Regions from separate parts of the Colwellia aquaemaris genome, predicted to be linked through region 2. Evidence: riboswitches for the same ligand, from Rfam matches in the RefSeq annotation. Region 2 holds a riboswitch; the other holds the start of a gene.
The links. Region 2 has a riboswitch for cyclic di-GMP ahead of AC27HL_RS11995 (DUF3718 domain-containing protein). Riboswitches for the same ligand answer to the same signal wherever they lie in the genome.
Positions count from the first base shown of each region.

Region 1 (6,329 bases), on a different contig from region 2:
CAAGGGCAATAATTGGACGCTCATTATTATCAGTGGCGACACCATGAACTAATAACGTTTTAACTGTGCTTTCTACGTTAATATTTAAAAAGTTAGTTAGCTCATCTATCGTGCGAACATTCGGTGTAGCAATTTCATTTAGGCTTTGTGTTGCCTGTGGGCGCTCACCCGTTGGCGCTAGTGCTTCGGCTTTTTCAATGTTGGCCGCAAAGTCACTAACATCACTAAATGCAATATCATCTTCTCCAGAGTCTGCTAGTACATGGAATTCATGTGAAGCATCACCGCCGATGGAGCCAGTGTCGGCAATAACAGGGCGGTAATCTAAACCTAGACGATCAAATATACGACAATAAGCGTCAAACATTACTTGGTAAGTTTTTGCTAAGCACTCGTGCCCTAAATGAAAGGAGTAGGCATCTTTCATCAAAAATTCACGGCCACGCATTACACCAAAACGTGGACGAATTTCATCGCGAAACTTAGTTTGAATTTGAAACATATTCAGTGGCAATTGTTTGTAGCTGCTGATTTCGTTACTGACAAGTTTAGTGATCACTTCTTCGTGTGTTGGGCCTAATACAAAAGGGCGCTTGTGACGATCGTTTAAACGCAATAATTCAGGACCGTAATCTTCCCAGCGCCCTGACTCTTGCCATAAGTCGGCAGGTTGTACCATAGGCATTAACACTTCTAAAGCGCCAGCACGCTCCATTTCTTCACGAACTATAGCTTCTACTTTACGCAGTACTTTTAAACCTGTCGGTAGCCAAGTATACAAACCTGATGCGACATTACGTACTAAACCGGCACGTAACATTAATTGATGGCTGATAACTTCAGCGCTAGCAGGGGTTTCTTTCAAAGTTGAAAGTAAATATTGGCTTGTACGCATTGAGAAAACATTCCTAGTGAGCGAGTAATAAGTAAGAGGCGTATTCTAACAGGGCAAATTCACGCAAAAAAGCATTAAATTGCCCAATTGATAAAATCATTTATAAATTGGATGTATTAAGGGCTAATATTGATTTATTTTACCTAATACTTGTTGATTTTCTCCCATACCGCCTAGGGTTAGAAGTTTGTTTTCAAGAATAAGTAAGCCGCGATGATCCATTGTTGCTATTTTACTATTTGTTATTTGCCATTGCCTAGTTTCAACGTTGTATCGCCAAATTTGCTTACTTGGTGCAGACGGTTTGCCATTGTAACCAATACCATTATAGTTGTATGGGTTATCACTTCCACCCACGAAAACTATCTCTTTAGTGTTTGATTGCTTATTAATAAAGCCAGATGCTGCCATACGATAACGCGCAGTATTGGTGGGATGTTCTACTTTAAACCATGCAATTTTGTTTACTGTGCTAGGGTCAATTTCACCTCGATAACAAGCAGTTTCCGCGCGATAACTGCGGCGTTTATGAATATGAACGTCAATGGCGACGCCATCGCAAACGAGCAAGGTATTGTCAATTATTCCGCCAGCGTGACCAAATACTGCCTTACCAGGAAATGGAGATGCCTGTTGCCATAGGTTCGTTTTAGTATCATAAACTTGGACTAAATTAACATTACCGTCATTATGCCAGCCGCTGATCAAATAAATGTAACGATTTTTATAAGGTAAGGCGATGCTATCATCCACAGGAACTGGCATTGGCGCTAATGGCTGAAAATTATCTGTTATTACGTGATAAGCATAAACATCAGCAACAGAAACTTCACTATGGTCTTTAGCGACCGTATAACCGCCAAAAACGTAAGCGGTTTCATTGATAGCTGTAGCAACACTTGCTAATCGACCAGTTAAGCCATTAACTGGTTTTTCGATAGGCACAGGAGATTTTTTTTGCCAAGACTTTAAGCTAACATCGTAAACATAGGTGGCATTATGAACGGCTTGATAAGTTTTTTTACTCCCTAAGCCATTAAAAGAAATTAAGTAGTCTTTATCTGCAATTTTTACTTGCGTTACAGCATTGTTAGTTATTGGTTGGGGTATACTGGATGCAAATGCGCTGTTGGTTACAGCAAGAAAAATATTAACGGATAAAAGACAAACGCCAATAGGTAAAACCTGAAATAATAATTTAAGCATTGTTAATTATAGGTATTGATAATGAAAAATTATGTTAATGCTAACATGGATATGCGAATATTTTACTTGTTTTAGGGCACAGGGTACTGTGCTAATTTAGCTAGGCAATTATATTAAATGCTAATGTTGCTGAGCAACTGCGTGTATTGGCTTGAATTCGCGAGCTTTTAAAATACCTAGCATCACTATTACTAATAAAGAGAGTTACAAACCATGACAATATCGGTAATTACCGCTGATTACTTTGATAAGCAACACGCACAAGATGTTATGACGTGCTTATCAGCATATGCACTTGATCCTATGGGTGGTGGTGAAGCATTGTCTGAGTTTGTTGAACAAAATTTAATTCAAAAATTACAGCAACAAACGAATGTTTTTAGTGTACTTTGTTATGTTGATGGTCAAGTTGCAGCATTAGCAAATTGTGTTGAAGGTTTCTCCACCTTTAGTGCTAAACCGCTAATTAATTTCCATGACATTGTTGTACTTACACCATATCGTGGGCGTGGCTTAACGCAATATTTATTTGATTATGTTGAAGCGATAGCAAGAGAAAAGGGCTGCTGTAAGCTGACCTTAGAAGTACTTGAAGGTAACGCCATAGCACAAAAAGCATATGAAAAGGTTGGCTTTTCAGGCTATGAACTTGACCCTAAAATGGGGCGAGCTGTGTTCTGGCAGAAAAAGCTTTAAAGATATTAAAACAGCGATTTGTAATGACCAAATTCGGCTGAACATTAAATGCATTATTTACTGTTAACTTCAATTACCATTTTATTATGGAGTTGCTTAGCACTGCTCGTTGCTAAGTTGAACCACATACCTGCCTTTTTACTCTTAGCAATAAGTTTACTCTTTGGCGGTAGTTTATCGATTCCTCAATATAAAAAGTGGCAGATAAATCCAACGCTTTTATTGGTCGGTGTTGGCGGTATTTTTGGTTATCATTTTTTATTGTTTATGGCGTTAAGACTGGCGCCACCTGTTGCTGCCAACTTAATAAACTACTTGTGGCCATTATTTATATTATTATTTACTCCCTTGTTTTTTAATGAGATTAAATTGCGCAAGCGACAAGTTGCCGGCACCTTTATATCTTTGTGTGGCGCCGGATTCATTGTTGCCGCAAATGGCGTAACATTTTCTATGGACGATATATTTGGGTATATATTAGCGCTAACCGCTGCCATTTTTTGGGCGTGCTATTCATTGTTATCAAAAAAATTATTTCAAAAATATACTCAGTTTGGCTCAGCAACGGTGGGCTTGTTTTGCTTGCTATCTGGTTTGTTGGCTGCAATCTCACACATGTTATTAGAGCAAACACCGTCGATATCTCACTATGATTTTAGCTTGATGTTAATGCTAGGGCTTGGTCCTATGGGGCTATCTTTTTATTGTTGGGATGCTGCGGTGAAAAAAGGAGATCCGCGAGTTATCGCCACTATGTCTTACTTTACTCCTTTATTGTCGACGCTATTACTGATTTTGTTTACAGATAACGTGTTTAGCCAACAAATATTGTTAGCCATGCTTTTGATTGTTGCGGGCGCTGTGGTGGCTAATTTTAGTTTCTTTAAAACGGTTGAAGAACAATAAAAGATTTAACCAGTTGTAATGACAATGAATACACCTTCATTTAGTCGACCTTTAAAAAGATATAGGTTTACGCTTTGAGCGCGAAGCTGTAACAGTTGTTGGTGATTTTGTTGTATTTTTCTTATTGTGTTTTTGCTTTACTTTACTGTTAGGTATTGAAGGAGTAATAGGCTTAGTTATTTCTTCAGTTACATTCACTTGTATTATTTCACCATTAAATTCAACAATATCGCCGTGATATATTTTTTTACGCTTTTGAAATTCAACCTCATTATTAACCACAACATAGCCTTCACTAATAACGATTTTAGCTTCACCACCGCCACCAACCATGTTCGCTATTTTTAAAAGCTTACATAACTCAATAGGTTGTATAGAGATATCAATTAGTGGCATGTCAAGGTTCATGGTTTGTCTTCATTGGGAAAATCGAAGCGTAATTATAACGGAGTTACTGGTAGATGTCGTGCGCTGAAAAGATGATAAATGAATAAAGTTTACAGCACATGCTTAGGTGTTTATTAGAGATCACAAAAAATTACCTTGTGTAACAATACTGTCTCTGTATAATGCGCGGCGGCAGAAACGGCAAGATACTTGAAAGGGTATTACGCAAAACTACCGGTCTAAGGATTTTATCTATGACAGCGGAGTTTCCAATGCGACTTAGTATCGAAAGTTCGTTTCACTGATTTTATTTTATTGATATTAAGGCACACCATGAAAAACATCTTATTAGCTATTTCACTTGTATTATTAACAATCAGTTATTCTGCAAATGTTCAGGCACAAAATGTAGCTAAATCTTTATGTGAATATGTTTCTGTTGATGATAAATCGCGTTTTCGTTCATTTCTAAAGTCTAATAAGCTAAAAATTCGTAAAGTATTTGACGGTGTGCAATGTAACGGACAAAATTTAATTGCCTTTGCGGCAAAAAATAATGCCATAAAAACGGGTACTTTAATGCTAGGTAAGTTACCTAAAGCAACCGTGGAAGGTATTCTACCAACAATAACTTCGGCAGAATTAACGGCAGCAGCCCAAAAGCGCATAAACGGTTAGTTTATTGCCATAAAATTTAATGAAGCGAGCAATAGCTCGCTTTTTTTATGTGTTATGTAGTGTAAATGCAGGTAAGTCTGGAGCGAATTATTTAGTTTTATAGTGAGTTGACTCACGTTTTACTAGGTTTGGTATGTATTTATAATGCTGGCAGTTTTCTGGTGTAGTGGCTATGTTTTGGCTTGATAATTCGAGTGCAATTGCTGCCGCATGTTTAGCCATTTTTTCTATTGGATAATTAAGCGTAGTTAATTTGGGTCTTGAATAGCTTGCAAGGAGCACGTCGTCAAAGCCAAGAACGGAAATATCTGTTGGTACATTAAAACCGTTATCTGATAACGTTGAAATGGCGCCAATTGCCATAGCATCGTTATAGACAAAAATTGCCGAGAATGATTTTCCTGATGCTAATATTTTTTGCGCAGCGATTTCTCCACCTTGTAATGTTGGTTCACCAAATTCAATTAAGCTTTTATCTAGGGTGATATTTACCGATTGTAGCTGTTTTTGAAAACCGTCAAGTCGTAAATGAGGATCATCAATTTGATGTTGACTCGAAATACAAGCAAAACTTTTATGATTTAGTGATAGTAGGTGTCTTGCGGCAATTTTCCCCCCTTCAACATTGTCTAGCCAGATACAGCGCGTTGCTATTTCTTTAATGTAGCGATCAATTATCACTAGGCCTTTAACTTTATCTGCTAAGTCGATTAACACCTGATCGGCTAACTTTTTACTGTGTACTACCATCACATCACATCGCCTCTCAATAAGTAGTTCTATTGCCTGCATTTCTGCGTCGGCACTTACCTGGCTGGTACTGAGTAATAATTGCATTTTATTTTGCCGAGCGACTTGTTCAACACCGTGTGCTAAAGAGGAAAAGAATGGGTCTAGTAAATCTGGTACAACAACGCCTATAGTACTGCTTTTTTGTGTGACTAAAGCTCGGGCATTGGCGTTGGGGGTATAATGAAGTTCCTTCATTACTTGCGATACTTTATCTATGGTTTTTTGACTGACTTTAGGCCCGTTATTTAAAACACGAGAAACCGATGCCACTGATACTCCAGCAGCTTGTGCGACGTCTTTAATTGTTGTCATAGAGAAAGTGTGTACGTTTACATTGATATAATTAGCCAAATATAGCGTATTTAAGGGTAAATCACTATTGATTTTATTTAAGCTTGTCAGAATTAGGGTAAACGTTTACCCTTGGTGTTATCGTTTATTTATGCACACACAAAAACTATGGAAAATGCATTTGACCCAGGTGAACATCCACATCGTCGCTATAACCCACTTATTGATGAATGGGTTTTAGTTTCTCCTCATAGAGCAAAAAGACCCTGGCAAGGGCAAGTTGAAGTTGTTGATGAAAAAGCTCAGGTAAACTATGACCAGTCGTGCTTTTTATGTGCTGGCAATACGCGCATCAATGGTGAAGTTAACGACGCTTATCAAACCACGTTTGTTTTTAATAATGATTTTGCGGCGCTAAAAAAAGATACGCCAAAATATAACTGTGACGACCCGCTTTTCAGCATGACGACGGAGCAAG
Region 1 is NZ_BAAJLV010000005.1:18,977-25,305, forward strand. Features, by position in the region: gene AC27HL_RS14295 (proline--tRNA ligase) at 1-895, opposite strand, end outside; gene AC27HL_RS14300 (Kelch repeat-containing protein) at 1,019-2,101, opposite strand; gene AC27HL_RS14305 (GNAT family N-acetyltransferase) at 2,315-2,797, shown strand; gene AC27HL_RS14310 (DMT family transporter) at 2,846-3,703, shown strand; gene AC27HL_RS14315 (RNA-binding S4 domain-containing protein) at 3,755-4,111, opposite strand; cyclic di-GMP riboswitch class I at 4,281-4,364, shown strand; gene AC27HL_RS14320 (DUF3718 domain-containing protein) at 4,424-4,768, shown strand; gene AC27HL_RS14325 (LacI family DNA-binding transcriptional regulator) at 4,856-5,872, opposite strand; gene AC27HL_RS14330 (UDP-glucose--hexose-1-phosphate uridylyltransferase) at 6,020-6,329, shown strand, end outside.
Region 1: it holds a riboswitch for cyclic di-GMP, as region 2 does, so the genes downstream of both, AC27HL_RS14320 (DUF3718 domain-containing protein) here and AC27HL_RS11995 (DUF3718 domain-containing protein) in region 2, are expected to answer to the same signal.

Region 2 (6,329 bases):
AACTTCATTACGATTAAAGCAAATATCGTACCTATTTAATTGTGACGCTTATGTTTGTAGGGAAAATGATGGGTAGTGAGGCATTTGGCTGAGAGCTTGTTATGATTTAAAGCTTGTCGAGCCTATTTATTTAGACAATAACTGGCACATATTTCTGTAATGTAAAATAGCCTCTTTTGAAGATTAAAAATGTCTTAGACAAACAGTCATTTAGGAGGCTAAACTTACAGTAACTTGTTTGAAGCATTTATTAGCCACGAGCGTTTTTCATTTCTAAGGATTTTTTGTGACAGGGCACCTTGAATTACTTGCGATTTTAACCAGTGCAGTATTAATTGTCTGGTTGTTTAGACGACTACAGTTACCGGCAATTTTAGCGTACCTAGTCGCTGGTGTTCTCGTTGGTGAACATGGCTTAGCACTTGCGCAAGAGCATGTGGATTATGAGCACTTCGCCGAACTGGGTATTGTTTTTCTCTTATTTACCCTTGGACTTGAGTTTTCATTGCCTAAGCTAATGGCCATGCGACACCTTGTGGTAACCGTCGGAAGTTTACAAGTTACCATATCATTGGTGTTATTTATGGTTGTTGCCATGTTGTTAGGGCAAAGCTTTGCAGCGTCATTAACTATTGGTGGTATTTTAGCTTTGTCTTCTACTGCAATTGTTATTCGGCAATTGAGCGAAAGTGGCGGTATGAAGAAAAAATCTGGGCAGCTTTCTGTAGCGGTATTACTTTTTCAAGATGTTGCAGTTGTTCCATTATTAATTGTTATCCCATTGCTAGCACAAGATGGTGATTCTTCATTTATTTTGGCGTTGTTATTTGCCTTGGTAAAAGGAGTTTTTGTTGTTTCATTGTTGTTGTTTGCTGGCAAATGGATACTACCTCGCCTTTTTAATTTAGTTGCACAAGTCAGAACCGATGAGCTATTTGTGTTAACAACTTTGTTGGTTACTTTGGTCGCATCAGCACTTACGCAATGGTTTGGTCTTTCTATGGCCTTAGGCGCATTCTTGGCGGGTATGATGTTAGGGGAAAGCCAATATAAACATCAACTAGAGGCTGATATAAGGCCTTATCGCGATATTTTACTTGGTTTGTTCTTCGTTACAGTCGGTATGAAACTCGATATTAATGTCGTGTTTTCTTCACCTTTGACCATAGTTTTTCTTTTAATATGTTTTATGGTTATTAAAACGGTCATTATTGCTGTACTTGCCATACGAGCAGGTGAGTCGCCAAAAGATGCATGGGCATCGGGCATTATGTTGGCACAGATGGGCGAATTTGGTTTTGTACTAATAGCTTTAGCGAGCCAAGTTGAAATTCTACCAGAAAAAACAGCATCTATTTTGTTGGGAACGGGTGTGTTGAGTATGGCAATAACGCCTTATATGGTAGCTCATGCACGTAGTTGGGCGCTGTGGTTTAGTCGAGAAAAGCAAGTTGACACTCAACCCCTTGAACAATTGCCAAAAAGTGCCAGTTTGCAAGACCATGTGATTATTTGTGGTTTTGGACGAATAGGCCAAACTGTCAGTCGTTTTTTAAAGCAAGAATCAATCGATTTTGTCGCTATAGATATTGACCCACTGCGGGCAACAAAGGCCCGTGAAGCCGGCGAAAATGTATTGTTTGGTTCATCAAGGCAAGCAGAGCTGTTACATGCGGCTAAATTATCAAGTGCTAAATTGGTCGTGATTGCTTTTGGTGAAGATAAACAATCATTAGATGTTATTCAACGAGTGCGCTCATTGGCGCCAGAGGTGCCTATTTTAGTCAGAACTCGTAATGATGATCAACTTGATGAATTACATGCAGCTGGCGCCAATGAAGTTGTGCCTGAAAGCTTAGAAGGGAGTTTAATGCTAGTGTCACAAGTCTTATCGCTTACTGGCGTGCCATTTTCGAGAATTGTTCGTCGTGTGCAAAAAGAGCGAAAAAATCATTACAATCACCTACATGGTTTCTTTCAAGGCGAGCATACAGATATGGGCCCAGATGCCATTGATCGTATTGAGTTTGCCCATGCCATTCTTTTAACTGATGACTCATATGCTAATGGTCATTCTATTGCGTCGCTAAAATTAGAGGAGCGCCGTGTGATTGTTGTAGCGCTAAGAAGAGACGATATTGAAACCGAAGAGCCAGCTGCAGATACTGTGCTACAGCCTCAGGATACCTTAATTGTACGTGGTAAACCTCGCCGTGTTGAAAGAGCTGAACGCTTTGTTCAAGAAGGGCCGTAGCGTCTGTAGAAGATTATTCTATTGCATCTAAATTGCTATCCGTCATTATCTTTAGCAGGCTTTATTTAAATTAACACCTGCTTTTTAAAGTTCAAGAAATGAGCGAATTTTACTTTCTTGCTCCAAGGCATCGTTAAAACCAAGATTTATTAGTTCTTTACAGTAGTTTTTTTCAAACAATAAATAGCTAACCAAGCTTGATTCAGCATCATTAGTAATACCAACGCTACGTAATAAAAGCCTGATTGATAATGGCAGCTTTCGGTAATATTTTACCGCAATAGCATTAAAGTCATGACTAGGGTTGATCACCAGTGATTCGATGTTTTTCAGCCCGGTGGTTTCTGTTTTTAACTGTTCAGGTATAAGTGATAACGTATGATTTACCCGCTCCATCCGTTCAATATCACTTTGTAATGTGTCTGAGAAAATTGTATCAAGCAAATGACCTGCAATGGTCGCTGTGGTTGGTGGGTGAGGATTATTTTCTCTATTGTGAATCGGCTCTTTTGGTTGTTCAACGCCTACCACGAATATTTTTTCAGCGCCTAAGTGTATTGCAGGACTTAACGGTGAAAGCTGGTGAATTGAACCATCGCCTAAATGGTCATGCCTAACTTTAGCAGAAGGAAAAACTAACGGAATGGCTGCAGAAGCCATCAAATGCTGACTATTTAGTTGAGTAGGCTCTCCTCGACGTTTTGCCCGAAACCAAGGAGATATGGTGTCGTTAGATTGAAAGAAACTAATTGAATCACCACTGGTATAACTCGATGCGGTAACCGAAACCGCTGATAAATAACCTCGCCGAATATTGGTATCAATACGATTAAAATCTATCACCATATTAAGCAAATCTCTAAGAGGTGCGTTGTTTAACAAACTTCTAGCACTTTTATTTGCATAATCTGCTTGAAAGCTCCCTAACAAACCTGCGGATAAATGAGCCAGTACTCGTATAGCATCGCTGTGATAGATGCGGCCTGGGTCTAAATTTTTCCATACCCATTCGAGCTTCTTAACACCTAATTGAAAGCATGAGGCATAACAAGCCAGCGCTGTTGAGTTTATAGCGCCAGCAGAAGTGCCACAGATAATAGGGAAGGGAATGCCATGATTTCTGGGAATAAATTTAGCAATGGCTGATAATACACCTACTTGATAAGCTGCACGCGCGCCGCCACCGGTAAGTATTAGGGCGTTATTCCTATCAATGTAACTACGCTTATGGGGCATTAAAACAACCAATGAAAGAGAGGTACTCAGTTAATTTAATTTTAATCAGTTTTTTGCATTGTAGCTAGTTGAATTTTATGATTTTTATGAAGTAAAAAACTACTAAAGAAAAAGGCCAGCTAATGCTGGCCTTTTTAATGACATAAGAATTATTAACTAGTAAAACATTGAACTTACAATAAGTATTAACGCCTACTGGAAAATAAATTTCTAGCTGCTTACGCGTTTGTTAGCAGCGTCTATTAATGGTTGCGATCCACTTTGAATAAGTGCCATGTTAGCTGAAACTGTTTTCTTTGGTAATTTACTAATCATCAAAGAGCCTGTTTCTACTGAACCTTTAGTAGCAGCGAATTCTAACAAGTTTTTACCGTTACACTGGATACCCGCGAAGATATTACGAATTTTTAATTTGTTCGTCTTTAAGAATGAACGCATACGTTTCTTGTCGTCAGCGGCAACATACTCACATACACTTTGTGCGATGTTCGCGGCTTGCGCTTTCGGCGCAGATACTATAGACGTCATAGTTAAAGCAGTAATGGTAGTAACTAGTAATAATTTTTTCATTTTAATAACCTTTTATAATACAAATAGAGTTAGTAAAAGAAAAAACCACAGGATGTACCTAATAACACGGTAACTCCGCTGTCATAGATAAATACAGTATTATATTTACCCTTAGACCGGTGGTTTTGCGTAACACGTTTTCGCGTGTCTTGCCTTTTCTTTGTCAATTTCAGTATTACCAAAACGATAATTAAATGCAACTGCTTTGTTATAATTTGTTTCGCTGTATAACACATTGACTTTGTTAAGTTGTTGATATTATGGTGGAATGATGGTATTTAACAGTTGTAAGTATTTTGTATAAATAGCCAATAAAACCATCAAAAATGGCTGTTTTCTGTAATGATTGTGAGATATTAAGTACAAAAAAAGGAGCGTTTGCTCCTTTGTTTTGTAGTTTTATGTCAATATGTTGTTAATTTTTTAAAAAATCATTTCTGGAATTTCACCATTAACAACAAGTTCACCTTCGGTTAATGAGACGATTTCTTCCACTGTTACACCAGGTGCACGCTCTAACAAGTAAAACTTACCGTTTTTAATTTCAATAAAGGCAAGATCTGTTAACACTTTCTTTATGCAACCTTTACCTGTTAATGGCAAAGTACAGTTACTGAGTAGCTTTGATACGCCGTGTTTTGAAGCGTGAGTCATAGTAACAATAATATTATCTGCACCGGCAACCAAATCCATTGCGCCGCCCATGCCTTTGATTAACTTACCTGGGATCATATATGAGGCGATATTACCGTTAACATCGACCTCAAATGCCCCTAAAACGGTTAAATCAACATGACCACCGCGGATCATGGCAAACGATTCTGCTGAGTCAAAAATTGATGCACCGGTAGCCATAGTAACGGTTTGCTTTCCTGCATTGATTAAGTCAGCATCAATTTCTGCTTCGGTAGGGAATTGCCCCATACCAAGCAAGCCGTTTTCAGATTGCAGCATCACTTCCATACCTTCAGGCACATAGTTTGCCACTAACGTTGGAATACCTATACCTAAATTAACGTAATAACCGTCTTGTAATTCTTGTGCAACGCGCTGTGCTAGTTGCTCTCTTGATAAAGCCATAAATTACTCCTTACTAACACTTATGATGATGCGTCGCTGCGAACGGTACGTTGTTCAATGCGTTTTTCAAATGAACCTAATATCAGTCGATTTACATAAATACCTGGTGTGTGGATTTGATCAGGGTCTAACTCGCCAGGTTCAACAATTTCTTCGACTTCCACGACGGTAATTTTACCGGCAGTTGCTGCCATAGGGTTAAAGTTACGTGCCGTTTTTCTAAAGACTAAGTTGCCGTAGCGATCGGCTTTCCAAGCTTTGACAATAGCAAAGTCACCTTTAATAGCTGGCTCTAAAATGTAATGTCTACCGTCAAACTCACGTTCTTCCTTGCCTTCGGCAACTGGAGTGCCGTAACCTGTCGCCGTGTAGAATGCTGGGATACCAGCGCCGCCAGCACGCATTTTTTCAGCTAAAGTGCCTTGCGGCGTTAATTCTACTTCAAGCTCGCCATTCATCATTTGACGTTCAAATTCAGCATTTTCACCGACATAAGACGCGATAATTTTTTTGATTTGACGATCCGGTAGTAAAATTCCTAAGCCAAAATCGTCAACACCACAGTTGTTTGAAACCACGGTTAAACCTTTGGTACCTTTACGCTTAATTTCACCAATTAAGTTTTCTGGAATACCACATAAGCCAAAACCACCGGCAATTACGGTCATATTGTCTTCAAGACCTGCCATAGCTTCTTCATAGCTTGACACTACCTTGTCAAATCCTGCCATTGTTTGTTCCTCATTAAAAATTCTTATCGTGATTGCTATCTTCGTATTTGAAGTTCGCAGAAACTCATTTTGCGCGGTACGCTGTTGATACTTTAGATACCGGCGCTTTACCTAATTTGTCGCTTATGTACCAACCCGCAGCTAATAACTTGTTAAAATCAATACCGGTATCAATATTTAAACCGTTAAGCATGTATAAAACATCTTCAGTTGCTACATTGCCAGAAGCGCCCTTAGCATATGGACATCCACCAAGACCTGCAATAGCACTATCGACTACCATAACACCCGCTTGTAAAGCACTGTAAATGTTAGTTAACGCTTGGCCGTAGGTATCATGAAAGTGAACGGCGAGTTTTTCTACTGGTATTCGGGCGCTAACGGCCTGTATCATTTTAGTTACGGTAGCTGGAGTGCCAACACCTATGGTGTCGCCGAGTGATATTTCGTAACAGCCC
Region 2 is NZ_BAAJLV010000004.1:21,760-28,088, reverse strand. Features, by position in the region: gene AC27HL_RS12005 (monovalent cation:proton antiporter family protein) at 287-2,254, shown strand; gene AC27HL_RS12000 (patatin-like phospholipase family protein) at 2,339-3,490, opposite strand; gene AC27HL_RS11995 (DUF3718 domain-containing protein) at 3,701-4,060, opposite strand; cyclic di-GMP riboswitch class I at 4,126-4,224, opposite strand; gene AC27HL_RS11990 (3-oxoacid CoA-transferase subunit B) at 4,484-5,140, opposite strand; gene AC27HL_RS11985 (CoA transferase subunit A) at 5,161-5,871, opposite strand; gene AC27HL_RS11980 (hydroxymethylglutaryl-CoA lyase) at 5,936-6,329, opposite strand, start outside.